Regions from separate parts of the Kitasatospora sp. NPDC023176 genome, predicted to be linked through region 1. Evidence: riboswitches for the same ligand, from Rfam matches in the RefSeq annotation. Region 1 holds a riboswitch; each other region holds the start of a gene.

Evidence for each region. Region 1 has a riboswitch for cyclic di-AMP ahead of ACZ3YL_RS01675 (glycoside hydrolase family 16 protein). Riboswitches for the same ligand answer to the same signal wherever they lie in the genome.
Region 2: another riboswitch for cyclic di-AMP. It lies ahead of ACZ3YL_RS00070 (transglycosylase family protein); the one in region 1 lies ahead of ACZ3YL_RS01675 (glycoside hydrolase family 16 protein).
Region 3: another riboswitch for cyclic di-AMP. It lies ahead of ACZ3YL_RS12700 (transglycosylase family protein); the one in region 1 lies ahead of ACZ3YL_RS01675 (glycoside hydrolase family 16 protein).
Region 4: another riboswitch for cyclic di-AMP. It lies ahead of ACZ3YL_RS30550 (M23 family metallopeptidase); the one in region 1 lies ahead of ACZ3YL_RS01675 (glycoside hydrolase family 16 protein).

The regions. Positions count from the first base shown of each region.
Region 1 covers NZ_JBVHIP010000001.1:299,681-307,249, forward strand. Annotated here, with positions in the region: gene ACZ3YL_RS01660 (allophanate hydrolase-related protein) at 1-166, opposite strand, end outside; gene aceB (malate synthase A) at 312-1,994, opposite strand; gene ACZ3YL_RS01670 (IclR family transcriptional regulator) at 2,195-2,992, shown strand; gene ACZ3YL_RS01675 (glycoside hydrolase family 16 protein) at 3,159-4,559, opposite strand; cyclic di-AMP (ydaO/yuaA leader) riboswitch at 4,560-4,725, opposite strand; gene ACZ3YL_RS01680 (MoaF-related domain-containing protein) at 5,167-5,583, shown strand; gene ACZ3YL_RS01685 (alpha/beta hydrolase) at 5,657-6,853, opposite strand; gene ACZ3YL_RS01690 (TetR family transcriptional regulator) at 7,133-7,569, opposite strand, start outside.
Region 2 covers NZ_JBVHIP010000001.1:12,526-20,094, reverse strand. Annotated here, with positions in the region: gene ACZ3YL_RS00090 (carbohydrate ABC transporter permease) at 1-465, shown strand, start outside; gene ACZ3YL_RS00085 (sugar ABC transporter permease) at 536-1,453, shown strand; gene ACZ3YL_RS00080 (glycoside hydrolase family 13 protein) at 1,527-3,242, shown strand; gene ACZ3YL_RS00075 (LacI family DNA-binding transcriptional regulator) at 3,268-4,287, shown strand; gene ACZ3YL_RS00070 (transglycosylase family protein) at 4,702-6,039, opposite strand; cyclic di-AMP (ydaO/yuaA leader) riboswitch at 6,047-6,209, opposite strand; gene ACZ3YL_RS00065 (sirohydrochlorin chelatase family protein) at 6,704-7,569, opposite strand, start outside.
Region 3 covers NZ_JBVHIP010000007.1:4,605-12,173, forward strand. Annotated here, with positions in the region: gene ACZ3YL_RS12680 (Ppx/GppA phosphatase family protein) at 142-1,077, opposite strand; partial or broken gene ACZ3YL_RS12685 (DUF501 domain-containing protein) at 1,224-1,763, opposite strand; gene ACZ3YL_RS12690 (FtsB family cell division protein) at 1,735-2,217, opposite strand; gene eno (phosphopyruvate hydratase) at 2,366-3,652, opposite strand; gene ACZ3YL_RS12700 (transglycosylase family protein) at 3,917-4,702, opposite strand; cyclic di-AMP (ydaO/yuaA leader) riboswitch at 4,704-4,873, opposite strand; gene ACZ3YL_RS12705 (cytochrome P450 family protein) at 5,084-6,412, opposite strand; gene ACZ3YL_RS12710 (SDR family NAD(P)-dependent oxidoreductase) at 6,780-7,217, shown strand; gene ACZ3YL_RS12715 (nucleoside triphosphate pyrophosphohydrolase) at 7,239-7,569, opposite strand, start outside.
Region 4 covers NZ_JBVHIP010000028.1:20,617-28,185, forward strand. Annotated here, with positions in the region: gene ACZ3YL_RS30515 (hypothetical protein) at 1-64, shown strand, start outside; gene ACZ3YL_RS30520 (hypothetical protein) at 538-1,695, shown strand; gene ACZ3YL_RS30525 (GNAT family N-acetyltransferase) at 1,692-2,138, opposite strand; gene ACZ3YL_RS30530 (hypothetical protein) at 2,175-2,948, opposite strand; gene ACZ3YL_RS30535 (sensor domain-containing protein) at 3,088-3,831, opposite strand; gene ACZ3YL_RS30540 (GNAT family N-acetyltransferase) at 3,980-4,549, opposite strand; gene ACZ3YL_RS30545 (hypothetical protein) at 4,592-5,464, shown strand; gene ACZ3YL_RS30550 (M23 family metallopeptidase) at 5,605-6,438, opposite strand; cyclic di-AMP (ydaO/yuaA leader) riboswitch at 6,451-6,609, opposite strand; gene ACZ3YL_RS30555 (YiaA/YiaB family inner membrane protein) at 6,806-7,096, shown strand; gene ACZ3YL_RS30560 (alpha/beta fold hydrolase) at 7,190-7,569, shown strand, end outside.

The DNA of each region.
Region 1 (7,569 bases):
CCGGGTCGGGCAGCAGCCCCGGGCAGACGTCCGTCCCGCCGCTGTGGTCGATGGAGAAGAAGCGGTAACCGGTCGCGGTGCGGGCCGGGCCGATCAGGGCGTCGGCGACCTTGGCGTGGAACGGTCCGCCGACCATCGCCTGGCCGTTGAAGAAGATGCGTGCCATCGGTGAACTCCTCGGAACGAAAAGACCGTTCCGCACGGCGACGAGAGGACAGGTGGATTCGTCGCCGTACGGAACGGAGCATTGGGCGGTGGAACTGCTACAGCCCGGCAGGCGGCAGCGGTGGCGCCGGCGGATAGGTTGGTACTCAGCCCAGCAGGGGCAGCGCGGGGAGGGTCAGGAAGTCCGCGAACTCCTCGGCCAGGGCGACCTGTTCGAAGAGCTGGGCGGCCTCGCGCCAGCGGCCGGCCTGGTAGGCCTGGTCGCCGGACTCGGCGCGGAGCTCGGCCAGTTCGGTGGCGACCAGGGTGCGCACCAACTCGGCGGTGGCCTTCTCGCCGGTGTCGGACAGCACGACCCCGTTGTGGATCCACTGCCAGATCTGCGAGCGGGAGATCTCGGCGGTGGCGGCGTCCTCCATCATGTTGAAGATGCCGACCGCGCCGAGCCCGCGCAGCCACGCCTCGATGTAGCGCAGGCCGACCTGGACGGCGTTGTGCAGCCCGGCCCGGGTGCAGGTGCCGCCAGCGCCGGCGATGTCGAGCAGGTCGGCGGCGGTGACCGGCTCGGCCGGGCCGGGGTTGTCCTTCTGGTTCGGCCGCTCGCCGAGCACCGCGTCGAAGGAGGCCTGGGCGACCGGGACGAGGTCCGGGTGGGCGACCCAGGAGCCGTCGAAGCCGTTGCCGGCCTCGCGGTCCTTGTCCGCCTTGACCTTCTCCAGCGCGGCGGCGTTGACCTCGGGGTCCCGGCGGCTGGGGATGAACGCGGCCATGCCGCCGATCGCGTGGGCGCCGCGCCTGTGGCAGGTGCGCACCAGCAGGCGGGTGTAGGCGGCCATGAACGGCGAGGCCATGGTGACGCTGTTGCGGTCCGGCAGGATGTAGTGCTCGCCGGCGTCGCGGAAGTTCTTGACGATCGAGAACAGGTAGTCCCAGCGCCCGGCGTTGAGGCCGGCCGCGTGGTCGCGCAGCTCGTGGAGGATCTCGTCCATCTCGAAGGCCGCGGTGATGGTCTCGATCAGGACGGTGGCCCGGACGGTTCCGTGCGAGATGCCCAACTCGGCCTGGGCGTGGGTGAACACGTCGTTCCAGAGCCGGGCCTCGAGGTGGCTCTCGGTCTTCGGCAGGTAGAAGTACGGGCCGGAGTTGGGGTCCTCGGCGCCCTTGGCGAGCAGCCGGGCGGCGTTGTGGAAGAAGTACAGGCCGAAGTCGACGAACGCGCCGGCCACCGGGACGCCGTCGACCAGCAGGTGGTTCTCGTCCAGGTGCCAGCCACGCGGGCGGACCACGACGGTGGCGAGTTCGGCGGCGGGCTTGAGGGTGTAGGCCTTGCCGGCCGTGCTGGTGAAGTCGATCCGGCCCTCGAAGGCGTCGATCAGGTTGACCTGGCCGCTGACCACGTTCTCCCAGGTCGGGGAGGTGGCGTCCTCGAAGTCGGCGAGCCAGATCTTCGCCCCGGAGTTGAGCGCGTTGATGACCATCTTGCGGTCGGTGGGGCCGGTGATCTCGACCCGGCGGTCCTGGAGGGCGCGCGGCGCCTCGGCGACCTTCCAGTCGCCGGCCCGGATGTCGGCGGTCTCGGGGAGGAAGTCCAGCGTGCCGGTGCGGGCGATCTCGGCGCGTCGGCTCTTCCGCCTGGCCAGCAGTTCCTGTCGGCGGCCCTCGAAGGCGCGATGGAGGCCCACGACGAAGGCGACCGCCTCCGGGGTGAGCACCTCCTCCGCCCGATGGACGCGCGGACCGGCGACAGTGACGACCGGAGCGGCGGTAGAGGAGGCGATTGGGGGTACCCCCGGCCGGAGGCTGGGGGAGGGCCCCTGATCTGCAGCCATGAGCAGGACACTCCTAAGACGGTTGAGCCTGGCGAAGGGGGCTCCGGTGGGAACGCCCTCGGGAACTTCCTCGATCGTTACCCGCCTGTCGGCGAGTTCGATTCTGTAAGGTGGAGACTAGTTTCCGCGATACAGAATTTCAACGGTTTGTTGAAGAGTCGCCGGGACTCTACTCCTCCCCGACAGCGAAGGGAACGCCGGTGGTTGCGACCCCCGACACAGCATCGACGACAGGCGCCGACCGCGCGAGCGGCGGCGTGCAGTCCGTCGAGCGCGCCTTCCAACTCCTGGAGGCGCTGGCCGACTCGGGCGGCGTGGCCACCCTCAGTGAGCTCTCCACCAGCTCCGGCCTCCCGATGCCGACCATCCACCGACTGGTCCGTACCCTCGTCCAGCAGGGCTATGTCCGCCAGGACACCGCACGCCGCTACACCCTCGGCCCCCGGCTGATCCGGCTCGGCGAGACGGCCGGCCGGCTGCTCGGCAGCTGGGCCCGCCCGTACCTGGCCGAACTCATGGAGGCCACCGGCGAGACCGCCAACCTGGCGGTGCTGGAGGGCGGCGAGGTGGTGTACGTCGGGCAGGTGCAGTCGCGGCGCTCGATGCGGATGTTCACCGAGGTCGGACGGCGGGTGCAGCCGCACTGCACCGGCGTCGGCAAGGCCCTGCTCGCCCAGCTCCCCGAGGACGAGGCGCGCGCGATCCTGGGCCCCAACTCGCTGCCCGCGCACACCGAGTACACCCTCACCGACCCGCAGGAGCTGATGGACCAGCTCGCCGAGGCGCGCGAGCGCGGGTACGTGGTGGACGACCAGGAGCAGGAGATCGGCGTCCGCTGCATCGCCCTCACGGTACCGGGCGCGCCGACGCCCACCGCGCTCTCGGTATCCGGCCCGGAGGCCCGGATCCGGGCGCTGGAGGATCAGACGGGGGCGTCCTCGCTGGTACCGGTGATGCAGGAGATCGCGACCCGGCTGGGGCAGGTCCTGGCGCCCTGACGCCTGATTCTGACGCTACGTCAATTCACCTGCCGCACCTGGGGATCAACGCAAGAACCGGCAGCCGTTCCGACCACGCGCGGTGGTCGAGGCGGCTGCCGGTCCCTGAGAGCGGCTGGTCTTGGGTGGTGCGGGTTCGGCTACCCGGGGCGGGCTACGTGACGGCTCAGCGGTAGACGCGCACGTAGTCGGCGGCGAAGGTGATCGGGGTGTTCCCCTGCGGCGCAGGGTGGTACTTGCCCGCGCCCACCGAGAGGTTGAGGATCAGGTACGCCGAGAAGCCGGCGCCCACGCCCTTGTTGTCCGAGTACACCTTGACGCCGTTGACGTACCAGTCCACCGAGTTGGCGCCGTAGTAGGTGCCGATGGTGACCCACTGGTCCTTGGCGACGGCCTTGGCGTCGGTGTAGTACTCGGGGTTGCTCGGGTTGACGTGGTTGGTCAGCTCCAGCAGGTTCGGGTTGTCGGGGTGGTACTCGAAGGAGTCGATCTCCCCGTTGCCGTTCTTCCAGGTCCACAGGGCGGGCCAGGCGCCGCCCACGGAGGGCATCTTGACCCGGGTCTCGGCGTAGTCGCCGGTCTTGACCTGGAAGCCCTCGGCGGAACCCTCGGTGGTCAGGAAACCGGTGTTCCAGGACTGCTGGCCGTTCTCCAGGGTGGGGCCGCCCGGGGTGGCGGTGAAGGTGGCGACGCCGTTCGCGACGGTGACGTTGTTCTTGTTCAGCCAGTCGAGCTTGTTGTCGTCCGGGTTGTGGTTCCCGTACTTGTACGAGGTGCTCTTGTCGCCGACCCAGCGCTGGCCCCAGTCGATCGGGCCGTTGAACTCGTCGGACCAGGTCAGCGACTTGCCGGCGATCGGGGAGGACGGCGCCGGGGTGCTCGGGCTCGCGGTGGCGCTCGGGCTCGCGGTTGGGCTGGTCGGGCTCGTCGGGCTCGCGGTCGGTGTGGTGGTCGGGCTCGCGGTCGGGCTCGTGGTCGGCGGCGGCGTGGTGGTCGGGCTGGTCGTCGGCGTGGGCGTCGGCGCGGTGGTCGGGCTCGTGGTCGGCGACGGCTTGGCGCTGGGGGTGGCGGTCGGGGCCGGGGTCGGCGTCGACGTGCCGGTGCGGGAGACCACCAGCTGCTGCGAGGGCAGGTTGTGCCAGGCGCCCCCGAGGTCCTGCCAGAAGCCGAACTGGGTGTACGTCCCGGCCGGCAGGGTGCGCGCACCGCTGGTGAAGTCGACCCCGCTCGGGCATATCCGCGCGTTGGTCGCGTTGCCCGGGAAGTCCAGGTTGGTGCCGCGCGCGTCACGGACGCCGACGCCGACGGTCTTGGCGACGAAGCAGGCCGAGGAGTGCAGGCTCAGCGAAGCGGTGGTGGCCTGGCCGGCGACCATGGCGGCCGGAGCGAGCCGGTCCTGGGTGACGGTCGGGGCGGTGGCGGCCTGGGCACCGGCGACGGACGGCAGCCCGAACAGGCCTGCGCCGCTGATCGCCAGCGCCCCGGTGGCGGCGAGGGCGGCGTTGCGGCCGCGGTGGGACGGACGGGCGTGGCGGGGCGCGCGGCGGCGCCGGGCAGGCTGGTGCATGGGGGTCCTCTGCGACGCCTGCGAGGTGAGCTGTCGGATTCGGACTGCAGTTGCCCGGCCGCCTGTGGAGCGGCTTCACCCCTAGCCACGGCCCGCACACTGGTGCGTACGGGCCGGGCGCTGACCTTGGTTCCCCCGCTCCCGTCCGCTGTGGCGCTCGACAGCTCGCCGACGGGTGGACGGGACTCGGCGTCCCGGCGGCGGGGTCCGCGACGGCGGACGACGGTTGCAGGCTAGGCAGGCCGTCCGTGAACGGACAACCTGATCGGGCCGGTTGTCGCACAGCTCACAGTGGTGTCGATCAACGACGCTGCGTGGTGGCCGAGTTGATCAACCACGTCGTCGCGGCCCGGGGCTCAGCCGAGCCAGCCGGCCACCTGGCTCTCGGCCTCCGGCGACCAGGCCGGCTCCAGGTGGTTCAGCCCGGGTAGCAGTCGCTGCCGCCGGTCGGCAGCACCCCGAGCCAGGGCTGCTAGGACCGGCGTGCGGCCGCCGCCCATGTGCCGGTCACACACGGTGAGCGGCGCGGTGGTGGCGGACCGTACCGTGGCGCGGGGCCGCCCGAGTCCGCCCGGTCGGATAAATTGGAGCCCTGGCGTTTTCCACGGTGCACAAGTGCACCGAGCCCGACCCGTACGACCCGTACGACCCGCACGGTCCGTCCCGCGCTCCCGAGAAGAGGTCCCGCCCCACCATGACCGCGTCCCTGCCCGCCTTCGCCGGCCGTACCTACGTCTTCCGGGCCGACAACGGCGCGGCCTTCCGCAACAGCTACTCGGCCGACGGCACTCGGCTGCGCTGGGAGGGCCTCGGCGAGTCGGCCGGCCAGTGGGAGGACGTGCGGCTGCACGTCGCCGAGGTCGCGCCGGAGATCTACTTCATCAGCTGGACGGAGCAGAGCGGGATCACCGTCAGCCATGTGATGGACCTCAATGCGCTGACCGTACGGGCCTTCTGGACCTTCGAGGGCGAGGGCGGCCGGGTCGGCCAGCTGCACACCGGGACGCTGGAGCGGGTGGCCTGACCGGCGCCGGGCCGTAGAACGCGTCGAACCCCCGGGGCCTGGGCTCCGGGGGTTCGACGCGTTCCCGTCGCCGTCAGACGGTCTGGCTCGCCTGGCCCGAGGGGTTCGGCCGGCCGGGCTGGTTCGGCTGGCTGGGCTGGTTCGGCACCTTGAGGTGCTGGGACAGCCACTCCAGCGAGGACGGCAGCAGGGCGCTCCAGGTCTCGAAGTTGTGGCCGCCGTTCTCGAGCATGCTGTACGAGACCTTCATGGGGCTCCGCACCGCGTCGATGAACGCCTCGGTGTCCGGCTTGTAGTTGCCGTCGCCCTTCTTGGTACCGGCCAGCAGGACCGAGATGTCCGGCGGCGGCATGTTCTTCAGCCGCCACATCAGGTTGGCCTCGTTGCGGCGCTGCTTGCTGCCGCCGAAGAGGTCGCCGGTGGTCGGGTCGTCGGCGGCGTCGTAGTAGCCGGACAGGGCGACGGCGGTCGGGAAGACGTCCGGGTGGCGCATGGCCATCTTGACGGCGCAGTAGCCGCCGGTCGAGTTGCCCATGAAGGCCCAGGCGTGCGGATCGGGCGAGACCCGGTAGCTGGCCTGGATCGCCGAGGTGACGTCCTTGGTGAAGTACGTGTCGGACTGGGCGCCGCCCGGGATGTCCTCGCACTCGGTGTCCTGCGGCATGGCGGGCGAGGGCTGCAGCATGACCATGACGGTCGGCTGCATCCGGCCCTCCTGCAGCAGCTTGAGCGCGGCGCCCGGGTAGTTGAAGCGGGTGATCAGGTTCTCGGCGATTCCTGGGAACCCGGTGCTGACGATCACCGCCGGGAACTGCTTCTGCGCGTACTCGGGCTGGAAGTACTGCGGCGGCAGGTAGACGAAACCCTCGGTCGACAGCCGGCTCACCTTGCCGTCGATCCGGACCTTGCGGATCTCGCCGGACTGGCCGGGTTCACGGCCCCTCGCGCCGCCGCCCTTGACCGACGCCTGGCCTATGGTCTCCACCAGCAGGCGGCCGGAGGCGTCCGCCTTGTTGTGTATCACCACCGGGCCGGTGCTGCCGGTGCCCAGCAGGTCGTCCCAACTGCTGTAGAACGCGAAGTAGTTGTTCGCCACCAGGCCGAGCGCCGCGAGCACCGTGAGCTGGGTGGCGAGCAGCGCGCCGATCCGGCCGAACACCGCCTGCCAGCTCTTCCTGGCGAGTCTGGGCCACAGCCAGACCGTGCCGACCATCATCACGACCGCGACCAGCACGGCCAGCGCCAGCACCTTGTGGCTCGTCAGACCCATGTTCCAGTTGCTCCCACACCTCGGACTCCACGCCCCCTCCGCTCAGGGACATCCGAGGAGTTCACCCCGGTTCCCCCACCGGGGCGTGAGGTCCAACCCTAGCGGGAGCTGGGAGGAAGCTGATCGGGGGCTGGGGAAGGCTGAGGACGGGTTTCAGTCGACAGATTTCGAAATCTGTTAGCTGAACTCTGTTATCTGTCGTCTGTCATCTGAAATCTGTCAGCCGTCAGCCGTCAGCCGCCGCCCGTCGTCTGTCGCCTGCCGGCCGCCGACCGCCTGCTACGCCCCGGCCGCCCACTCCCAGAGCCGCAGCCCCGCCGTGAGCTCGCGCATGCAGCGGGCGCCGAGGTCCTGCGGGGAGCCCGGGCCGGTGACCGCCACGTCGGAGGCGGCCCACTGCTCCAGGGCCACCCGGATCGCCGCCGTGGCCGCCGCGGCGGCCAGCCGGATCTCCAGCGGGTCGGCGCCGACCGGGCAGCGCTCGGCCAGGACGGACCGCAGTCGCTCCTCCGATCCCGCGTGCACCCGCTGCCAGGTGCCGTCCAGCCGGGGGTCGCGCAGCAGGCTTCGGGTCCAGTGCATCGCCTCGACGGCCGCATCGTCGGCCGGGGTCAGCGACTCCACCGCGGAGCGCTCCAAGGCCTCGCGCAGCGGGCGGTCCGCCGGACTCTCGGCCAGCAGCTCGACCCAGCGCTGCCCGCCGGCCGCCAGCAGCG
Region 2 (7,569 bases), 290 kb from region 1:
CTGCACCTGCCCGAGCCCGCCTGGCTCACCGACCCGTGGGCGCAGAAGGCGGCCGCGATCCTGGTCAACACCTGGGCCGGCGTGCCGTTCATGATGATCTCGCTGCTCGGCGGCCTGCAGTCGATCCCGGCCGAGCTGTACGAGGCCGCCGAGATGGACGGCGCCACCCGCTGGCAGCAGTTCCGGCACATCACCCTGCCCGGGCTGCGCAGCGTCTCCTCCACCGTCGTGCTGCTCGGCGTGATCTGGACCTTCAACCAGTTCAACGTGATCTTCCTGCTGTTCGGCAAGGGCGCCCCGGACGCCCAGCTGCTGGTCACCTGGGCCTACCGCCTGGGCTTCGGCCAACTCCCCCGGGACTACGCCGGGTCCGCCGCGTACGGCGTGATCCTGCTGTCCATCCTGATCGTCTTCACCGCCTTCTACCGGCGCTGGCTCGCCCGCAACGAGCAGGCCAACGGCTGAGGCCCCGGACCCAGTCGACCCCGGACCCCGTCGACCTCCACAGGTCGACCCACGAAGGCAGGTAACCCCGATGAGCACCACCACCGAACGTCCCGCCGAACGCCCCGCTCCCACGGCGACCGCGGCCCGGCCCGCGCGGCCCGTCAAGTTCCGCCCGCGCGGCGAGAGCAGCCCGCTGTCCAAGGCGCTGTCCCACGGCGTCCTGATCGTGGCCAGCCTGATCGCGCTGTTCCCGATCGGGTGGATCCTCTTCGTCTCGCTCGGGCCGGACAAGAACGACTACCTCCACCCCGGCGAGATCTTCGGCAAGCTCACGCTGTCCAACTACCAGCACGTGCTGGGCGACACCGACTTCTTCACCTGGTTCGGCAACTCCCTGCTGGTGGCCGGCGTGACCACCGTGTTCGGCGTGCTGCTCGCCGCCACCGCCGGCTACGCCGTCTCCCGGATGAAGTTCCCCGGGCACAAGCCGCTGATGTGGTCGCTGCTGGTCACCCAGATGTTCCCGATCGCGGTGCTGATCGTGCCGATGTACACGATGCTCTCCGCGCTCGACCTGCTGGACAGCTACGCCGGCCTGATCCTGGTCTACTCCACCACCACCGTGCCGTACTGCGCCTGGCTGATGAAGGGCTACTTCGACACCATCCCGGTGGAGATCGACGAGGCCGGCCGGGTCGACGGGCTCAGCCCGTTCGGCACCTTCTGGCGGCTGGTGCTGCCGCTCGCCCGGCCGGGCCTGGCGGTGGCCGCGTTCTACTCCTTCCTGACCTACTGGGCCGAGGTGCCGTTCGCCTCCACCTTCATGCTCAGCTCCGACAAGTACACGCTGGCCGTCGGCCTGCAGAGCTTCGTCAGCGAGCACGACGCCCAGTGGAACCTGATGGCCGCCACCGCCGTGCTGATCGCCATCCCGTCCGCGGCCTTCTTCTACCTGGTGCAGCGCCACCTGGTCACCGGACTGACCGCCGGCGCCTCCAAGTCCTGACGCCCCCGCACGTCTCAGCGCTTCCCGACGACCAAGCGCTCCCCGCTCCTCTAGTCCCCAAGGGATACCGTCCATGACCCAGAACCTGGCCGACACCTCCCGGCCCGCCGCCGACACCGCGCACGAGGCGGCCTCCCCGGCTCCCGTGACCGGCGGCGCGTCCAGAGACTGGTGGCGGGACGCGGTCATCTACCAGGTGTACCCGCGCAGTTTCGCCGACTCCAACGGGGACGGCATGGGCGACCTGCCCGGCATCCGCAGCCGCCTGCCGTACCTGCGGGACCTCGGCGTGGACGCCGTCTGGCTCTCCCCGTTCTACGCCTCACCGCAGGCCGACGCCGGCTACGACGTCGCCGACTACCGCGCGGTGGACCCGATGTTCGGCACCCTGCTGGACGCCGACGCGCTGATCCGCGACGCCCACCAGCTGGGGCTGCGGATCATCGTCGACCTCGTCCCCAACCACTCCTCGGACCAGCACGAGTGGTTCCAGCGCGCCCTGCGCGAGGGCCCCGGCTCCCCGCTGCGCGACCGCTACCACTTCCGCCCCGGCAAGGGCGAGGACGGCGAACTGCCGCCCAACGACTGGGAGTCCATCTTCGGCGGCCCGGCCTGGACCCGCAGCGAGAACCCGGACGGCACCCCCGGCGACTGGTACCTGCACCTGTTCGCCCCCGAGCAGCCCGACTTCAACTGGGAGAACCAGGCCGTCGCCGACGAGTTCCGCTCGATCCTGCGCTTCTGGCTGGACATGGGCGTGGACGGCTTCCGCATCGACGTCGCCCACGGTCTGGTCAAGGCCCCCGGCCTGCCCGACCTCGGCGGCGCCGACCAGCTCAAGCTGCTCGGCAACGACGTCATGCCGTTCTTCGACCAGGACGGCGTGCACGAGATCTACCGCAGCTGGCGCCGGATCCTCGACGAGTACCCGGGCCAGCGGATCGGCGTCGCCGAGGCCTGGACCCCGACCGTCCAGCGCACCGCCAACTACGTCCGCCCCGACGAACTGCACCAGGCCTTCAACTTCCAGTACCTGGGCACCGATTGGGACGCCGCCGCGCTGCGCGAGGTGATCGACCTCTCGCTCGACTCGATGCGTCCGGTCGACGCGCCCACCACCTGGGTGCTGTCCAACCACGACGTCACCCGGCACGCCACCCGGTTCGCCAACGAGCCCGGCCTCGGCACCCAGATCCGCACCCCCGGCGACCGCGCGCTCGGCCTGCGACGGGCCCGCGCCGCCACCCTGCTGATGCTCGCGCTGCCCGGCTCCGCGTACGTCTACCAGGGCGAGGAACTCGGCCTGCCGGACGTCACCGACCTGCCCGACGAGGTCCGCCAGGACCCGTCCTTCTTCCGCCAGGCCGGCCAGGACGGCTACCGCGACGGCTGCCGGGTCCCGATCCCGTGGTCCGGCGCCGAGGCCCCGTACGGCTTCGGACCGGTCGCGGGCGGGCCGTCCTGGCTGCCGCAGCCGGCCGAGTGGGCCGAACTGAGCGTCGAGGCGCAGACCGGCGACCCGACCTCCACCCTGGAGCTCTACCGCAGCGCGCTCGCCGTCCGACGGGCCCAGCCCGACCTCGGCGCCGGCACCGAGGTCGAGTGGCTGGACGGCCCCGAGGGCACCCTCGCCTTCCGGCGCGGCTCCTTCGTCTGCACGGTGAACACCACCGGCGCACCGGTGCGCATCCCCGCACCGGGCCGGCTGCTGCTGGCCTCGGCCGAACTCGTGGTGGACGGCGGCGAGACGGTGCTCGCTCCGGACGCCACCGGCTGGTGGGCGGTCTGACGTGGTTGCAATAGGCTCTGGGACCGTGACTACGGCGCGACTCTCAGACATCGCGGCGCAGGCGGGGGTCAGCGAAGCCACCGTCTCCCGCGTGCTCAACGGCAAGGCGAACGTCTCCGCCGCCACCAGGCAGACCGTCCTGGCGGCGCTCGACGTGCTCGGCTACGAGCGGCCGACCCGGCTGCGCCAGCGCAGCGCCGGGCTGATCGGGCTGATCACACCGGAGTTGAGCAACCCGATCTTCCCCGCGCTGGCGCAGGTGATCGAGCAGGTGCTCAGCCGGCACGGGTACACGCCGGTGCTGTGCACCCAGACCCCGGGCGGCTCCACCGAGGACGAACTGGTCGAGATGCTGGTGGACCGGGGAGTGGCGGGCATCGTCTTCGTCTCCGGACTGCACGCCGACTCCACGGCCGACCACGACCGCTACGCCCGACTGTCCGGGCGCGGGGTGCCGTTCGTGCTGATCAACGGCTACAGCGAGAAGATCGACGCGCCGTTCATCTCGCCGGACGACCGCTCCGCGATGTGGATGGCCGTCCAGCACCTGGCTGAACTCGGGCACGAGCGGATCGGCCTGGCGGTCGGGCAGCGGCGGTACGTGCCGGTGCTGCGCAAGATCGAGGGCTTCACGGCCGCGATGCGCGAGCTGCTCGGGCACAGCCAGGAGCAGGCCGAGGGCCTCGTCCACCACACGCTGTTCAGCGTGGAGGGCGGCCACGCGGCGGCCGGCGCGCTGCTCGACAAGGGCTGCACGGCGATCGTCTGCGGGAGCGACATGATGGCGCTCGGGGCGATCCGGGCGGTGCGCCAGCGCGGGCTGTCGGTGCCGCAGGACGTGTCGGTGGTCGGTTTCGACGACTCGCCGCTGATCGCCTTCACCGAACCGCCGTTGACCACGATCCGGCAGCCGGTCGAGGCGATGGCGACGGCCGCGGTGGACGCCCTGCTGGAGGAGGTCGGCGGGAACGCCGCCCAGCGCGGGGAGTTCATGTTCCAGCCGGAGCTGGTGATGCGGGGCTCGACGGGGGCCCGCGGGCGCTGAGGCCGATGGGCCGGCTTCGTGCGCCGAGGCCGGTGGGCGGTGCCAACTGACGGGCCCCGGAGGGCGGTTGCTCTCCGGGGCCCGTCGGCGTGCCGGTGCGGCCGTCTCGACCGGTCGGCCCGTCCGCTCAGCACTCCTGGACGGCCGGGCGGTCGGCGCCGACCCGCTGCCCGTCGGCCGTACCGGAGAGCAGCATCGCGTCGATCGCGAGGTTCGCGTCGAGCGTGACGGCGACCTGGGCCATGGTGCCTCCTCCTCGGGTGCAGAGCAGCAGCATGCCCCGCGGGCCGGAGTCTGACCATGCGGACGTCGACCTCGCGGATACGCCGAAGCCCCGGGGGAGCGACCAGACTCTCCCGGGGCGGTCGGCTAACGACCGTCAGCCGTCAGGGGTGCGCGGTGAGCGCGGTGTCCTCAGACCCGGCCGGCGAAGTCCGGGGCCCAGTTGGCGATGGTCTGGAGGCGGACGCCCGAGCTCGGGTTGGCGGCCTCGACGTACTGGCCGCCGCCGATGTAGATGGCGACGTGGTAGACGCCGGAGTCCTGGCCGTTGTTCGACCAGAACAGCAGGTCGCCCGGCTGCAGGCTGTCCAGCGAGACGTGGGTGCTGGCGGCGGCCTGGTCGGCGGCGACACGCGGGATGTTGATGCCCGCGGCGCGCAGCGCGGCCTGGGTCAGGCCGGAGCAGTCCCAGCCGCCGTTGCCGGTGCCGCCGTAGACGTACGCCTGGCCGACCTTCGACTGGGCGAAGGAGACCGCGGCGGCCATGCTGCCGGTGGCGGCCTGGGCCGGGGCCGGGGTCTGCGCCTGGGCGGCCGGCTTCGCGGCGGGCTTGGACGCCGGCTTCGAGGCGGTGGACTTGTCCTGGGCCATCGGCTTGGCGTTCACGGCACCGCCGTTCGAGGCCTGGCCGGACTTCTGCGAGCGGTCGAACCAGGTGAAGTCCGAGCCGGACTTGGTGGCGGTGGAGGACTGGTCGGCCTGGGCCGCGCCGCCGTCACCGAAGGTCAGCTGCTCGCCCGGGTAGATGGTGTCCGGGCCCTCGGTCAGGGTGCCGCGGTTGAGCTCGTAGAGCCGCTGCCAGCCGCCCTGGACGTTGTGCTTGTCGGCGATCGAGGACAGCCAGTCGCCGTCGACGACGGTGTAGCCGCCGCCCTGGGCCTGCGCCTGACGCTGCTGCGCCCAGCCGCCGTTGGCGGAGGCGGCCGAGTCGGTGGCGGCGGAGGACGCGGCGGCGGAGTCACTGGAGGCCTGCGCCTGGTCCTGGGCGGGCGCCGCCGGCTTGGCGGGCTTCGCGGCCTGGGCCGGCTTGGTGGCGGGCTTGGCGGTGGCCTTGGCGGTGGTGGAGCCGGCCGAGGTGTCGACGGTCGCCGGGGCGCCGCCCTTGGTCAGACCGGCCTGGACGGAGCAGACCGGCCAGGCGCCGGGGCCCTGCGAGGCGAGGACCTTCTCGGCGATGGCGATCTGCTGGTCCTTGGTGGCCTGGTTGGCCTGCGGTGCGTACGCGGTACCGCCGAAGGCGGCCCAGGTGCTGGAGGTGAACTGCAGGCCGCCGTAGAAGCCGTTGCCGGTGTTGATGCTCCAGTTGCCGGTGCTCTCGCACTGGGCGACCTTGTCCCAGGTGGCGACTGAGGCGGCGTTGGCGGTGCCGGTGGTGAGGCAGGGGACGGTGAGGCCGACGCCGGCGACGCCGAGGGCGGCGATCACGCGACGGGTGCGGCTGGACAGGCGGTTGCCGTTGGAAGGCAGCATGAAGACGCGGTCCTCTCCCACGCCTGCGAGGTGAGCTGTCGGATTCGGGCTGGAGTTGCCCGGCCGCGCTGTGGGCGCGGCTTCACCCCTAGCCCTGGACCGTTCCGGAAAACGGTTCAAGGCGACTTACCTGTGGTTCCCCCGCTCCTGCCGTGATGCGTTTTCGCGCTGCCAGGACATCCGACGGCAGGACTCGGCGTCGCGGATGAACTGGGTCCGTGTGGTCACGAACGGGGAGCACGTTAAGCAGACTTAAGTTAAAACCGCAAATACCTGTGATGCGCATCACGGTTTAGCGAGAAACGCCAAATGGTTCGTAATTCATGATCGCAAATGATCGTTTTCTCGCAATTTCACGATGGATTCCCATAACTGGCTCCGCCTCAGGAATGAAGTGACGGAGCGTTGAAGCGCCATGGGCCGCGCTCGCGAGTCGGGGGAGCTCCAGTGAATCGAGCGCGGGACAACGCGCCGACTATTCATCGACAAATGACACCAGAACGGACATTGCGTCGCATTGACCGCTTAACTCTCCTGCGGGGCAATCCGAACACGTCGAAAGGGCCCGGAACGCAGGTGTTCCGGGCCCTTCGGTGGTGCGGGTGCCACGACGCTCGGTCGCGGGCGCTCCGGCGGGCATCCGCCGGAGCTCAGGAGGTGTCCGTCAGCCCTCCACGGGCCCTTCGCCGGCCGCGTGGGCGCGGCGGGAGCCTTCCCCGGCTCCGGCGGTGGCGGCGGCCTCCTCGGCCTCGGCCAGCTCCTCCGCCGTCGGCGTCGGCAGTGCGGCCAGGTAGGTGGAGGCGATCAGCTGGCCGACCGTCGGGTACGCACCCAGCGGTGCCGCCGACGGGCAGCCGGTCTCCTCGGCGGCCGTGGCGAGCAGCTCGGAGTCCGCCTCCGGGCCGATCACGAGCGGGGCCAGCGCGGGGCGCTGGGAGCCGGTCTCCTTCAGGTGGTTGACGGCGGCGGCGACCGAGCCGGGCACGTCGAGCGCCGCGGAGACGACCGGGACGGCCAGTCGGGCGGCCAGCAGCACACCGGTGATCCCGGCCGCGGCGGCCGCGTCCTCGCCGCCGACGGTGGTCAGGACCACGCCGTCCGCGGCGGTCGCGATGGCGAACAGCCGGGCCCGGTCGGCCCGGGCCAGCCCGGCCTCGGACAGCCGTACGTGGACGGCCTCGGCGAGCAGCGGGTGCGGGCCCAGCGCGGAGGTGACGGTCGCTCCGTACTCCGCGGCGAGGGCGTGAAGCCCGGTCAGGAAGTCGTGCGGGCCGGGCACCAGGGGCACCACGACGGGCATCGGCAGTCCGGCCTCGGCGGCCGCCGCCAGTAGGTCCGCGACGGTGTACTCCTCCGTGCCCCCGGCCGCGGTGCCATCGGTCGGCAGGTAGCCGACCGCGGCCTGGACGCCGGTGTGCTCACTGCGGACGATCGAGAGCAGTTCCTCGACGACCGAGCGGGACTCGGGCCCCGGGGTCGCGGGTACGGCGAGCACCAGGGCCGGCGAGCCGGTGCGGATCTCGGGGCGCT
Region 3 (7,569 bases), on a different contig from region 1:
CGTAGCGGGCCACGGGGTGCGACGAATGACTGGATCGCCATGTGAAGAAATTCACGAAGGTTCTCGCACCCGCCCGGGCGCGCCCCGGCCCCGGCGCCCCGAAAAGGGCGTCGGGGCCGGTGGCGTAAGGCCTGTGGGCCGTCAGGAGGCCGTACTCCAGGCGATGCCGTCCAGGATGTCGTGCTCGCTCACGACCACCTCGGCGGCGCCCGTGCGCTCCATGATCTCCAGCAGCTCCAACGCGCCGGCCGCGATCACGTCCACCCGGCCCGGGTGCATCGACGGGATGGCCGCGCGCTCCGCGTGGGTGGCGGCCAGCAGCTCGCGGGCGATCTCCGCGACCCGCTCGCGGCTGATCCGGGAGTGGTGGATCCGCGTCGAGTCGTAGGCAGGCAGGTCCTGGGCGATCGCGGACACCGTGGTGACCGTCCCGGCCAGGCCCACCAGGGTGGCCGCACCGGTCAGCGGGACGACCTCCTCGGCCTTGTCCAGCTCGGCCCGCACGTGCGCCCGGGCCTGCGCGACCTGCTCCGCGGAGGGCAGCTCGGCCCCGGCGAAGTGCCGCTCGGTCAGCCGCACGCAGCCGATGTCGACCGAGCGCGCCGCCTCCACCTCGGCCCCGCCGAGCACGAACTCGGTGGAGCCGCCGCCGAGGTCGAAGACCAGGTAGGGGGCGGGGAACTGGCCGCCGGTCAACTCCTTGGTGGCCCCCACGAAGGACAGGTGCGCCTCCTCCTCGCCGCTCACCACCTCCGGCTCGACGCCCAGGATCTCGCGCACGCCCTTGACGTACTCGTCGCTGTTCTCGGCGTCCCGGGAGGCGCTGGTGGCGACGAAGCGGGTGCGCTCCGGGCCGACGCCGAAGCCCGCGATGATCTCCCGGTACTCCCGGCAGGCCGCGAAGGTGCGCTCCAGCGCGTCCGGGTGGAGGCGGCCCGTCCGGTCCACGCCCTGGCCCAGCCGGTTGATGATCATCCGGCGGTCGAGGTCGGTGATCCCGCCGGTCTCCGGGTCGAGGTCCGCGACCAGCAGCCGGATCGAGTTGGTGCCGCAGTCGATCGCGGCCACGCGGGTCATGCTCACTCGGACTCCTGCTCCGCCGCACCGGCTTCCGGGGTCGCGGCCTCGGCGGCGCGCTTGGCGGCCCGCTCGGCGGTCTTCTGCTGCTTGGCCGCGATCACGGCCTCGTGGTCCTGCCCCTTGGCACGGTTGCGCAGCACCCGCTCACCGGCCGCCTCGACCTCGGCCGGGGAGACGCACGGGCCCTTGGCCCACCAGTCCTCCAGCATGCCGATCGCCTCGTCGCCGAGCGGGTTGACGCCCTCGCCGGCCGCCAGCGAGTGGCCGACCAGCACGTGCAGGCACTTCACCCGGTCCGGCATCCCGCCGGCGCTCGGGAAGCCCTCCAGCACCTCGATCGCGTCGCGCCGGGCGATGTAGTCCTCGTGCGCCTTCTGGTAGGCGGCGGCCAGCTCCGGGTCCTCGGCGAGCCGGGCGGTCTGGTCCTTCATCACGCCCTCGGCCTCCAGGGTGCCGATCAGCGAGGCGGCCTTGGGGCAGGTCAGGTAGTACAGCGTCGGGAACGGCGTGCCGTCCGGCAGCCGGGGGGCCGTCTCCACGACGTCGGGGTTGCCGCAGGGGCAGCGGTGCGCCACACCGCGCAGGCCGCGCGGCACCCGGCCGAGCTGGGCGGCGATCGCCGCGACGTCGGCGTCGGAGACGGCGGGGTGGTTCTCAGTGGTCATGGGGGGTGGGGTCTCCAACGGAGGACGGGGGGAGCGGACGGGGGACGGCGGGAGCCAGCGCGACGGTGTCGGCGGCGTCCACCGAGTCCCAGATGCTGGTGTACCAGGGCTTGGCGGCCTTCGCCGGGCCGGCCGCCGCGTCGGCGGAGGGGGTGGCCGAGGTGGCCGGGGCGGAGGGCCGGGCGGCCGCACCGGACGGGTCCACCGCGATGTACGGGGTCTCCCCCGGCACCGCGTAGTGCAGCCGGGCGCGGGCCTGCGCCTTGACGTACTCCGGATCCTGCCAGCGGGCCTTGTCCCGGCGCAGTTGGTCGACCTGCTGGCGCGCGTGGTCGGCCTTCGCCCGCTGGGCGGAGATCTCGGCGCGCTGGGAGATGAACTGCCGGGTCGGGTAGGCCAGGATCGCGACCAGCGAGCAGAGCACCAGGACGAGGACGGTCGCCCGGCTCGTGAACCGAGGCCGGGCCGCCAAGCCCGGGATCCTCCAGCCAGCCATCTCCCGTATCCCCTCCTGGTCGCGACGGTGCCCCGCCGTCCACCCTACGGGGTGTGCGGCGGGGCACCGGTCAGGCGTGCGCTACCGGGGACCTTCGGCCCCCTGGTTTCCAGCCCGTGGGTTCTCAGCCCTCGTACTTGAACCGCGGGAAGGCGCCGCGGCCGGCGTACTCGGCGGCGTCGTCGAGGATCTCCTCGATGCGCAGCAGCTGGTTGTACTTGGCGACGCGCTCGGAGCGGGCCGGGGCACCGGTCTTGATCTGGCCGCAGTTGGTGGCGACGGCCAGGTCGGCGATGGTGACGTCCTCGGTCTCGCCGGAGCGGTGCGACATCATGCAGCGGTAGCCGTTGCGCTGGGCCAGCTCGACGGCGTCCAGGGTCTCGGTCAGCGAGCCGATCTGGTTCACCTTCACCAGCAGGGCGTTGGCGGTGCCGGTCTCGATGCCCTTGGCCAGGCGGGCCGGGTTGGTGACGAACAGGTCGTCGCCGACCAGCTGGACCTTGTCGCCCAGCTTGACGGTCATGGCCTTCCAGCCGTCCCAGTCCGACTCGTCCAGCGGGTCCTCGATGGAGACCAGCGGGTAGGCGGCGACCAGCTCGGCGTAGTACTCGATGAGCTCGGCGGCCGACAGGGCCTTGCCCTCGAACTGGTAGGCGCCGTCGTTGTAGAACTCGGAGGCGGCGACGTCCAGGGCCAGCGCGATGTCACGGCCGGGCACGTAGCCGGCCTTCTGGATGGCCTCGGTGATGAGGTCCAGGGCCTCGCGGTTGCTGTCCAGGTTCGGCGCGAAGCCGCCCTCGTCGCCGAGGCCGGTGGACAGGCCGCGCTCCTTCAGCACGCCCTTGAGGGTGTGGTAGACCTCGACGCCCCAGCGGACGGCCTCGGAGAAGGACTCCGCGCCGATCGGGGCGATCATGAACTCCTGGATGTCGACGTTGGAGTCCGCGTGGGATCCACCGTTGAGGATGTTCATCATCGGGACCGGCAGGACGTGCGCGTTCGGGCCGCCCAGGTAGCGGAACAGCGGCAGGTCGCTGGCCTCGGAGGCGGCGTGGGCGACGGCCAGCGAGACGCCCAGGATGGCGTTGGCGCCGAGCGAGGACTTGTCCGGGGTCGCGTCCAGGTCGAGCATGGCCTGGTCGATCAGGCGCTGCTCGGTGGCGTCGTAGCCGACCAGCTCCGGGCCGATCTGCTCGATGACGGCCAGGACGGCCTTCTCCACGCCCTTGCCGAAGTAGCGGTTCTTGTCACCGTCGCGCAGCTCCAGCGCCTCGAAGGCGCCGGTCGAGGCACCCGACGGAACAGCGGCACGACCCGTGCTGCCGTCGTCGAGGCCGACCTCGACCTCGACCGTGGGGTTGCCGCGGGAGTCGAGGATTTCGCGGGCTACGACGACATCGATGGACGGCACGAAGGCATCTCCTTGCGGAAGCAGGTCCGGCGGGCGGTGGTGCTGTCGGCCGGACGATTGCGGAGTCGTTACGACCAGAGCCTAACCGCCCGGACTCCCGAGACCACGTCGGCCTCGGCCCCGTCTCAGCGTGTGGCCCCGATACCCACCGGTAGTTCACCTGCCCGACCCGGTTCGTCCCACCGTCGCGGACGAATGCGGACGAAGGGGGCCGCCGGGCGCGACCCCCTCCTCCGGTCGGGCTTCCGATCGGTGCGCGGCGGCTCAGCCGAGCTGCAGCACCTGGCCGGGCATGATCAGGTCCGGGTCGCCGCCGACCGTGCCGCGGTTGCCGTCGTACAGCGCCTGCCAGCCGCCGGACACACCCTGGGCAGCGGCGATGGTCGACAGCGTGTCGCCGGAGCGGACGGTGTAGTCGTGGCCGGTCGGAGCGGTCGGGGCCTGGGCGGCGCGCGGGGCGGCGTGCTTCGGCGTGTACTGCTGGACCGGCTGCTCGGCGGGCTTCTCGGCCTGCTTCGGCGCGGCGTGCTTCGGGGCGTACTGCTGGACGGGCTTCGCGGCGGGCTTGGCGGCCTGCTGCTTCGCGGTCTGCTGCTGGGCCTGCGGCTGCTGCTGCTTCGGCGCGGACTGCGGCTTGGCGTCCGAGGAGGAGTCCACGGCCGCCGGGGCGCCGCCCTTGCTCAGGCCGGCCTTGACGGAGCAGACCGGCCAGGCACCCGGGCCCTGCGAGGAGAGCACCTTCTCGGCGACCGTGATCTGCTGCGCCCGGCTGGCCTGGTTGGCCTGCGCCGCGAACGCGGTGCCGCCGTACGCCTTCCAGGTGCTGGAGGTGAACTGCAGGCCGCCGTAGAAGCCGTTGCCGGTGTTGATGCTCCAGTTGCCGCCGCTCTCGCACTGGGCGACGGAGTCCCAGGCGGAGGCCGGGGCGGCGGAGGCGCCGGTGGCGGTGAGGAGCGGCAGTGCGAGTCCGACGCCGGCCACACCGGCGACGGCGATGGCCTTCTCGGCCTGGGTGCGGCGACGATGACGGCCAGTTCCAGCGAACAGCATGAAGGTCCCTCTCCGCACGCCTGCGAGGTGAGCTGTCGGGTTCGGACCGGGAGGTGGCCCGGCCGCCGTCGGCGGAATCGATTCCGCTTGGGCGGCTTCACCCCAAGCCGTGGGGAGACGGCAACAAACCTGGGTCCCCCGCCCCTGCCCAGGGTCTGGTCGGTTTCCCGTCGCGCGGCGGGCAGGACTCGGCGTTCCGCGCACGGGGTCCGCAGCTGCGAACTCCAGGGAGACTAGACAGATCCTCAGACCAATCACAAGCTCATATCGTCGACATCACACAAAAATTACGGCACGTGTTCGATCGCCTACCAACAGCGGGGCTTTGTCCGGTTTGATGGGCGTTCATACCGCCGCCAAGGGCGGCTCGGCGACACCGCGTCAGCGTGTCGGAGCCTCAGCGCGGGCGTGCGGGGAGCGGCTTTCCGGACTGAATTCGACCGGAAGTTCGCGCAGTCCACGCATGATCAGGCCACCACGCCACCGCAGATTCTCCGGACTTTCGGCCAGCCGCAGATCGGGCAGCCGGGAAAGCAGCGTGGCCAGCGCGGACCGCCCTTCGAGCCGCGCCAGCGGGGCGCCGATGCAGTAGTGGATGCCGTGCCCGAACCCCAGGTGGGGGTTGTCGCTCCGGGCCAGGTCGAGGGTGTTCTCGTCCGCGAACCGGGCCGGGTCGCGGTCCGCCGCCGCCAGCACCACCAGCACCGGGTCACCGACCGGGATGTCCACCCCGCCGATGGTCAGCGGCCGGGTCGCGAACCGCCAGGTCGCCATCTCCACCGGCCCGTCGTAGCGCAGGAGTTCCTCGATCCCGGTCTCCAGCAGCCCGGTCTCGCCCCGGGCCACCGACTCCTGCAGCAGCGCCCGCTGCCCCGGGTTGCGCAGCAGCGCGTACGTCCCGTTGCCGATCAGGTTGACCGTCGTCTCGAACCCGGCGAACAGCAGGATGAAGGCCATCGCCGCGGCCTCGTTCTCGGTCAGGTGCTCGCCGTGGTCGCTCGCCCGGATCAGACCGGAGATCAGGTCGTCGCCGAGGTCCGCCCGCTTGCGGTGGATCAGCTCCAGCAGGTACGCCCGCATCCGCTTCACCGCCCGCCCCACACCGCCGCGTTGGCCGCCGGCCTGGCCCGGCTTGGTGTGCCGCAGCATCATGCCCGCCCAGTCCCGGAAGTCGTCCTGGTCCTCGGCCGGCACGCCCAGCATGTCGCAGATCGCGTAGATGGGGAGCGGGAAGGCGAACTCGTGGATGAGGTCCGCCGATCCGCGCTGCGCGAAGCCGTCGATCAGCCGGTCGGTCAGCTGCTGCACCCGCGGCTCGAACTCCGCCACCCGGCGCGGGGTGAACGCCTTCGCCACCAGGCGGCGCAGCCGGGTGTGGTCCGGCGGGTCGATGTTCAGCAGGTGGGTCATCAGGTCCGCCTGCCGCTCCCCCGGGATGCCCACCCGGCCGGTGCGGTGCGCCTGCTCGCTGTGGTGCGCCGGGTTCTTCGACAGCCGGCCGTCCGCGAGCGCCTGCCGGGCGTCCGCGTACCTGGTCACCAGCCAGGCCTCCACACCGCTCGGCAGCGTGGTGCGGTGCACCGGGGCGTGCTCGCGCAGCCAGGCGTAGGCGGGGTACGGGTCGGCGGCGAACTCCCAGGTGAAGAGCTGCGGGTCGGACTGCGGGTCGGACTGGGCGGCGGGCTGGGCGCCCTCGGGCTGAGCTGGCATGCGTCGACCGTAACCGCTGGACCGGACGCGGCCGGACGGCCTCGGGGGCGCCGCCGGGACGTCACCGGTTCGCGAACCGGCCGTGGGCCGCTCGTGGTCCGCTTGCGAGCCGCTCGCACGCCGCTCGTCAGCCGCTCACAAGCCGCTCGCGAGCCCTGGGCGAGCGGTGCGCGAGGGGTGTGCCAACACTCCGGGGACGGCCCGTGAACGGTCCGTGGACAGCCCTTGGACAGCTCTTGGCCCGGTGGCAGGCGTGAGCCTGGTCACCTGAGGGGTAATCCCTGTTGCGGAGGGTCAGGACGTGCCTACGATCCTCCGCAGTACGCGTGGGCGCCGGTGCGGTGTCGCCCACAGGGAGGAGCAGGCCATGCGGGTCAGCGGAGCAGTCGTCGTCATCGCGGTACTCGACGGCGGTTCGGGAGCCGACCTCGCCCGCCGGTTCACCGCGGCCGGCGCCGCCGGGATGCTGATCGCGGACCAGCACGTCGCGATCGCCGAGGACCTCGCCGCCGAACTCGACCGGCCCGGCTGCCCCGTGGTCGGCGTCTCCGGGGACATCCGCCGGCCCAGCGACGTCGCCGCCCTGGTCGACACCGCCGAGAAGCACCTCGGGCCGATCGACCTCTTCTGCGTCGCCGGCCCGAAGGGCGAGCGGGTCGTCTCCCTCGCCGACCTGCCCGACCACCTCGACCTGGAGCGCCTCGCCGAACTGGTCGCCCTGGTCGGCGAGGCCATCGGCGAACTCGTCCCGCCGCAGCGGCTCCCTGCCGGGCACAGCGTCGGGCACGCCGCCACGGCGGCCTGAGCCCGCGCCCGGCCTGGACGCCTACTCCGGCTTGAGCCCCTCGGCCGCGCGCACCGCCTCCCGGTAGCCGCGCGCGGCCGAGCGCAGCGCCGCGTCCACGTCCACCCCCGCGTCGTGCGCCCGCTGCGCCACCGCCAGCAGCAGCCGGCCCGCCGACTCCGCGGTCAGCTCCTCCGGCAGCCGGTACGGCTCGTCCGGCACCTCGGTGAACCCCGCCCGGCGCACCCGGGAGACCAGCTTCGCCGCGTACGCCAGCGCCGGCAGCCCGGCCGGCACGCCGTCCAGGACGGACTCCCGGTCCGCCTTCTCCGCCGCCTTCAGCTGCTCCCAGTTCGCCTCCACCTCGGCGGCA
Region 4 (7,569 bases), on a different contig from region 1:
GGTGCCGTCGGCCGACGACGTCATCGACTACACCAAGTTCCAGGACAAGGTGAAGAGCGCCTGACCGGGCGGCCCCGGCTTCGAATAAATCCGTTGCCCTCCCGACCGGAGGCTGCCTACAGTGGCGGCACACTGAAGGGAGGTGATCCTGAATTGAGTTCCATCAGGATGCGTGAGGTGGCTGCTCGCTAGAGCCGCCCCTGCCTGCGCAGGGTGAGGCCCCTGGCCTCCGGCAGGCGAAATCCATAGCAGTCACCCGGTCCGCGGGCTCACCGGTACATCCCCGGTGCCGCGACGCCAGGCCAGTGCACGGGCCGGCGTCGCGGAGCAGCCCGCGGGCCGTCTGCGTTTCCGGCTCCCTACGTTTCCGGCCTCGCCTTTCCGGCCCCCGGTGCTTCCGGGGCCTCCCACGTGGCCGGCCCCGTCGTAGCACCGGCGCCCCCGGGTCGTTCCCGTGGTGGGGCCGCGGCGCTAGAGTCGGCCCGGCCCCGCCACGGGAACGACGGGGCGCAGCAGCGCGGACACAGGGGGTGGGCGATGGCGAGGACACGGCGACGGGTCGGCACGTCGGCACAGCGGACGGCGCAGTGGACCGCGGCCGGGGTGCTGACCGGCACCGGACTGCTCGGGCTGCTGCTGTTCTCGCTCGGCCGGGAACACGCCTGGCAGGCGCTCGGCGGCGGCCTGGTGGTCGCCGGAGCCTCGACGGTGCTCGGCGGCGCGCTGGGCTTCCTGTTCGGGGTGCCCCGGGTGAAGAGCGGCTCCGGCGAGCCGCAGGGCTCGTACGCGCCGAACACCAACCTGGAGCAGGTCTCCGACTGGCTGACCAAGGTGCTGCTGGGTGTCGGGCTCACCCAGCTCGGCTCGCTCGGCGAGCGGCTGCACCAGCTCGGTACGGCGCTGGCGCCCGTGCTGGGCGACGCGGACGCCGCGGTGCCGTTCGCGGCCGCACTGGTGCTGTACTTCCTGGTCCTCGGCTTCCTGGCCGGCTGGCTGGTCACCCGGCTGGCGCTGCCGCGGGTGCTGACCGAGACCGACGAGGCGCTGGACCTCTTCCTGGCCGGGCAGGACCGCGACCGGCGGGGCGACAAGGTGGGCGCGGACGACCTCCGGGTGCGCGCGATGCAGCAGCTCGGGCTGCTCGGCGGCAGCGCGGACCAACCCGCCGCGCTGGCCGCGCAGTTGCCGCCCGCCTCGGGCTCCCCCGCCGGGCCGGAAGGCGTGGTGGCGGAGGTCCGCTCGACGGCGAAGCGCTCGGCGCTCACCGCCGACCAGGTGCGGGGCCTCTACACGGACGGCTCCGAGGGCCGCCGGATCCAGGCGCTCGCGCTGATGCAGGGCGATCCGTCGCTGGCGGACCTGCCGAGCGTGCTGGACGCGATCGAGCACCCGCGCTCGGGCTTCGAGCAGTACCACGCGCTGCTGGCCGCCCGGGGCCTGCTCTCCCGGCTGCCCGGCGCCGAAGCGCAGCGGCTGCGGGACGCGGTGACGGCGCAGCTGGTCGACCCGCAGGGCATCCCGTACGGGTCGGACCGCAGTTGGCTGGCGGAGAAGATCCTGTCCCGGCTGCAGGCGGCGGCTTTCGTCCCGGCGCAGGCGGCGGCCGCCGCGGACCCCGCGCAGGGCGCCGCCCCGCAGAGCAGTTCCCCGCAGGCAAACTCCCCGCAGGCAAACTCCCCGCAGGTGAACTCCTAGACGGTGAAGCGCAGTTCGGGCTGTTCCCAGGGAGTCTTGGGCCGCGGCGGGCGGGTTCCGGTGCGCTCGGCGCCCACTTGCAGGTAGAAGCCCTCGGCGGGCGGGTGCGAGACGACCTTGACCGTGGCGATCCCGGCCGCCCGGGCCCGGGCGAGCATGTCCGTGATCAACGCCCGTCCGATGCCCAGCCCCTGGGCCTCGTCGGCGACGAACATCAGGTCCAGTTCGGCGGGTTCGTGGATCAGCGCGTAGAAGCCGAGCAGCCGGTCGTCGGTGTCGTCCACGGCCATCCGCACCTCGTGGCGCTCGACGTAGTCGGGCTTCACCAGGTAGCCGTCGATCATCGCGAAGTACGCGCCGCGGTAGGCGGTGGAGGCCTGGATCAGTGCGGTGAGCCGGTCGGCGTCGGCCGGCTGGGCGGGCCGGATCGTGGTCTCGCTCATACGGGCGAGTATAGGGGCAGACCCGGCTAGTGACCATTACGGAATGGTCGACGGCGACGGCCGGCGGAGGCGCCGGTCGACGGTCCGCAGGACCAGCACCCGCTGGGTGCGGCCGTCCCCGCGCGGCACCCGGCGGACCTCGCTGGCGATCCGGCGCTCGCCGAGCGCGTACCGCAGTCGGTCGAGGTGGCCGCAGTGGCGGCCCCGGCCGTCGTGCAGCGGCTGGACCCGCACCTCACCGTCCGGGGCCGTCACCCGGACCAGTTCGGCGAGGGCGGCCAACTGGCTCTCCGGACCGAACAGTTCGGGGTAGGCGAAGATCAGGTAGCCGCTCAGGGTGAGGGCGAAGGCGCCGTCCGCGAAGGGCAGCCGGGGCAGCGCCGCGGCCAGGTAGCTCTGCGGATGGGCGGCCGAGTCGGCGGCGAACAGCAGGCGGGCGCGGTCCCAGCTGCGCAGGTAGCGCTCGGGGCGGTGCGGGCGGCACCGGCGGGACGAGGGGTACAGGTGGGGGTGCGTGGCCATCGCGAGGGCCATCGACGCCCGGGCGGCCAACGCCCGGGCCTCGACCTCGGGCGGCGGCAGCGCGTACGCCGGGTCGACGGCGATCACCCGGCAGCCCAGCCCGCGCGCCTCGGCGGCCAGGCCCGCCGCGCCGCCCGGGCAGTCCAGCAGCGGGCCGGGCAGGGCGGCGAGCCGGGCGCGGGTGAGGCCGAACAGGGCGCAGTACTCGTCCAGCGGACGGGAGGTGACCAGGACGTCCGGGTCCGGGACGCACGCCGGGTCCGGGTCCGGGGCGGTGGCGGTGATCACCCGGTCATCCGAACACGGGCCCGCCCCGCCCGCATCCGGAGCACGGACGGGGGCGGGGCGGGGCGGGGCGGGGCGGGGCGGGGCGGGGGTGGAACGAGCACGGGGCGGGGGCGGGGGCGACGCGGGCAGGTGCCGGGGCTCAGCGGCCGAGCAGGCCCTGGGCGGCGGCCCGGTTGACGCCGGTCAGGCCGCGGACCATCTGCGCGGTGAGGAAGATCAGCAGCACCCCGATCGCCGAGAACCCGGCGATCTGCCCGGCACCCTCGACGTAGTAGGCGTGCCGGACGTGGTGGCTGTCGGTGAAGTCGAACAGCTGGTAGCCGCGCCAGGAGGTGTAGCGCGGGAACACCCACTGGTAGAGCGGGTAGAGCGCCATCGCCCAGCCCAGCAGCAGGAACGTCAGCGTCATCACGAAGCTGAACACCGCCCAGGGGAACATCACCAGCTGGTACAGCGCGGCCTTCCAGCCCGGCCCGTCGACCAGCCGCGCGGTGATCGCGCCCCAGCTGCCCGGACGCTCCTGGCGCACCGGCGCCGGACCGGGCACGTCCAGGGCGAGCATCTCGCGCACCCGGGCCCGCTCCGCCCGGCCCAGGCCCCGGGAGACGCTGGTCAGGCCCGCCAGCACCGGCAGGCCGAGGACGGTGACGAAGGTGCCGATGCCGAAGGAGAACAGGGCGATCGCGACGGCGAAACCGACGATCGCGACCGGCAGACCGGTGAGCGCGTAGCCGACCTCCCGGTAGTAGTGGCCGGAGAACGGCGCCCGCCAGAAGCCCGGCGGCCGCTCGGTGCGGCGGGCCCCGGCCGGGCGGACGCCGTCGTCGCCGTGACCGCCCGGGGCATCCCACTCCTGATCCAGCGTGCTTCGGCTGCTGCTCATCTCCCGGATCCCGGCCCCTCGTTCGCGCTCACGTTCGTACCTGCTGACGTGTTCAAGTCTGGCCGGGGCGCGGCTCGGCAAACATCCGGAGGACCGGCGGATCGGGGGTGGGGTTAACCCCCGGCCCCGGCCCGCTACTGCCGGCCCGCTACTGCCGGCCGGACCATTCGTCGGCGAGCAGCGAGTACTGGTACGAGTCGCACCAGACCCCGCCCTTGAGCAGGTCGTGCCGGACCCGCCCCTCCAGCTGGAAGCCGAGCCGGGTGAGCACCTTGGCCGAGGCGGTGTTGTCCACGTCGACCCGGGCGGCCAGCCGGTGCAGGCCGAGCGGACCGAAGGACAACTCGCAGAGCAGTCCGGCGATCTCGCCGGCGTAGCCGAGGCCCCACACCCGGCGGCTCAGCACGTAGCCGAGGTAGGCGGAGCGGTACTTGCCGAGGGTGAGGCTGGCGTGCGCGACCGGCACGGCGTCCTCCGGGTCCTCGGCGTCCTCCCGGCGGACCACGGCGAGCCGGTAGGTGTCCCGCTCCTCGGCCATCGCCTCCTCCAGGTAGAGCTCGATCTGGTCGGCGCAGGTCTCCCGGTCGCGCGGTTCGAACGGCAGGTAGCGGGTGACCTCCGGGTCGCTGTACAGCGCGTGCAGCGCGTCCAGTTCCTCCGGGGTGTGGTGGTACTCGCGGACGGCCAACCTGGGGCCGAGGAGTCGTATCGGGACCATGGCTGCCGACCCTACCCGCGCCCGGCGGCTACCGTTCGGACCATGAACGACGAAGACCTGCGGCTCGCCCCGCGCACCAGGGCCGCCGACCTGCTCGCCTGGACGGCCGGGCAGGACCGGGCGCCGGTGGCCGAGGCGCCGCTGCGCGCGGTGCTGGCGCTGCTGGAGCTGGGCGAGGGCAGGATGCACGACGGCTGGCCCGAACTGACCTCCGACGCGGTGGAGCACCTGCTGTACGAAAGGCTCCACCTCTACGTCCAACCCGATCCGGAACAGGACCCGCTCGCCTACGGCGACGCCGTACGGCTGCTGGTCGACCACCAGCGGGCGGTCAAGCGGCTCAACGCCAAGCGCCAGGAGCGGCTGCACGCCGAGGCCGAGTGGCAGGGCGAGGTCGCGGCCGGACTGCTGCGCCGCGCCGACCTGGTGACCTGGCCCCGGCTCTACGCGGTGCTGCTGCACGCCCACGGGGTGGACGTCACGGACCCGGCGGCCGTCCGGGACTGGCTGGCCGGCTTCGCCGGGCTGAGCGAGGAGGAGCGGCTGGCCGGGTACGAGGCGCTGACGCCGACCGGCTGGCTGGACGAACCGGACGAGCAGGGCTGGGGGCCGGGCCGGGTGCTGTCGGTCGGCATGGCCACCGACGGCGCCCGGCGGCTGCTGGAGCAGGGCCTGATGCGGCGCAGCTACCGCAACCTGGCCGAGCTGAACGCGCTGGGGCGGCCGATGCCCGACGAGCTGGCCGGGGACTTCGAGGACTTCGAGGCGGCCGCCGCCGAGGTGGCGCTCGACCTGCTCGGCGACTGGACCGTGCCCGGGCTGCCACGGCTGTTGGTGGAGGAGTTCCCCGAGCTCGCGCCGGAGCCGGGAACGGCCGAGATCGACGCGTACCTGGCGCAGCTGCCGCCGGAGTGAGGTGCCGGAAGGGCCCCGGGCGGCGCGCCCGGGGCCCTGCTTCACGGTCTTACGGGGTCTCGCGGTCCTCACGAGGTCTCGCGGCCCTTACGGGTCTCGCGGCCCTGCGGTTCCGCGGTCCTTTCGTGCTTTCGCGGTCCTTACGGGGTGAGGCCGCGCTGCTGGAGCCAGGTCTCCGGGTCGACGGGGGCGCCGCCGCCGGGGCGGACCTCCAGGTGCAGGTGCGGGCCGGTGACGTTGCCGGTCGCGCCGACCTTGCCGATCTGCTGGCCGGAGGTCACCGTGCCGGAGCCCTTGATGATCGAGGAGAGGTGGCAGTACCAGATCTCGGTGCCGTCGGGCAGGGTCTCGACGATCCGGTAGCCGTACGAGCCGGACCAGCCAGCCGAGGTGATGGTGCCCTGGCCGACCGCGAACACCGCGGTGCCGGTGTCGGCGGCGAAGTCCAGGCCGGTGTGCAGGTGGGCCCAGTAGCGGGCGCTCTGGCCGTAGTGGGCGGAGAGGCTGTAGTCCTTCACCGGCAGGGTGAGGGCGGCGGCCTTGGCCCGCTCGGCCTCCTCGGCGGCGCGCTTGGCCTCCGCCTCCTTGGCGGCGGCCTTGGCGCCGGCCTCCTGGGCGGCCTGCAGTCGGGCGCCCTCCTCGGCGGCGGTGCGCTGGCTGTCGGCCTGCTGCTGGATGCGGGCGGCGAGCGCGAGGCCGGGGTCGGCGGCCAGGGCGACCGGCGACTCGTCCGGGGCCTCGACGGCGGGCGCGGCGGCCGGGGTCGCGGAGGCGAAGCCGGTGGCTCCCAGGGTGGCGGCGACGGCGGTGACGCCGAGCAGCGGGGAGGCCCCGCGGGTCTGACGCGGCATCCGGTGGCGGTTGGCCTCGGCCTCCGGGGCGAACGCGTCCGGGCCGTCCGGGCCGGGGTGGTCGAGGAGCTGGGTACCGGCTGCGGGGCCGGCCGGGTGTGCCGGGGTGTGCGTCGACGCCACGGAGGCGTGCTCCTTTCCTTCCTTCGCGCCTACCGGGTTAGCTGACGGGTTCGGAGCAGGAAGGTCTCCTACGGCCGGGCCGGGGCCCCGCCGATTCACCCCAAGGAACGTGGTTCCCCGGCTCCCTGGCCTGCCCGGAGGCCGGCCGGCGGGATTAGGCGACGGCGCACGGTGCCGTCTGGGTACGGCATTGACGACCGCGCTGCGTTATCAGACGTTAATCCTAGGACGCCCTGATTCCAAGCCATCCGTCCGGGACGGCAGTGGAACAGGTGATCGGTCGTCAACGAACGACACCTCAGTCGCCTGGCTCATCTGAGTACTCCTACTCATGTGCAACCAGGCCGCCCCGGCACATCCTGGCGCCATGAGCGCACCGATGCAGTCACGGACCACGGCCGCGTACTACGTCCAGGCCGTCCTCTCCTTCGCCATCTCCGGCGTGACCCTCGCCGCCGGGATCGCCTACCTGCCCGTCGGCGGCTGGACCCGGGCCTTCCTCGGGATCGGCCTCCTCTACACCGTCACCTCCTCCTTCACGCTCGCCAAGGTGATCCGGGACCGGCAGGAGTCCTCGGACACCCTCGCCCGGGTGGACCAGGCCCGGCTGGACAAGCTGCTCAGCGAGCACGACCCGTTCAAGATCGAGGGGGCCTGAGCGGGTTCCCGAGCAAGGGCCCTTGACGGCTAAGGCTATTAGCCTTAGCTTTATGGCTATCGGCAGCACCGAGCGAGCCAGCGGAGGCCCACCATGAACGGCACCACCACCCCGAGCACCCAGTACCTCGACGTCCCCGGCGGCCGCCTCGCGTACGACGACACCCGGCAGGGCGACGGCACCCCCGTCGTCCTGCTCCCCGGCATGCTCGACTCCCGCCGCGCCTACCGGCACCTGCACCCGCTGCTCACCGCCGCCGGCCACCGGGTCATCACCATGGACCTGCGCGGCTTCGGCGAATCCTCCATCGTCTGGGACGACTACAGCCCCGCCGCCATCGCCACCGACGTCCTCGCCCTGCTCGACCACCTCGGCATCGAACGGGCCGTCCTGGTCGGCCAGTCCTACACCGGCGCGACGGTCGTCAAGGCCGCCGGGGACGCACCCCAACGGGTCGCCGGAATCGCCCTGAT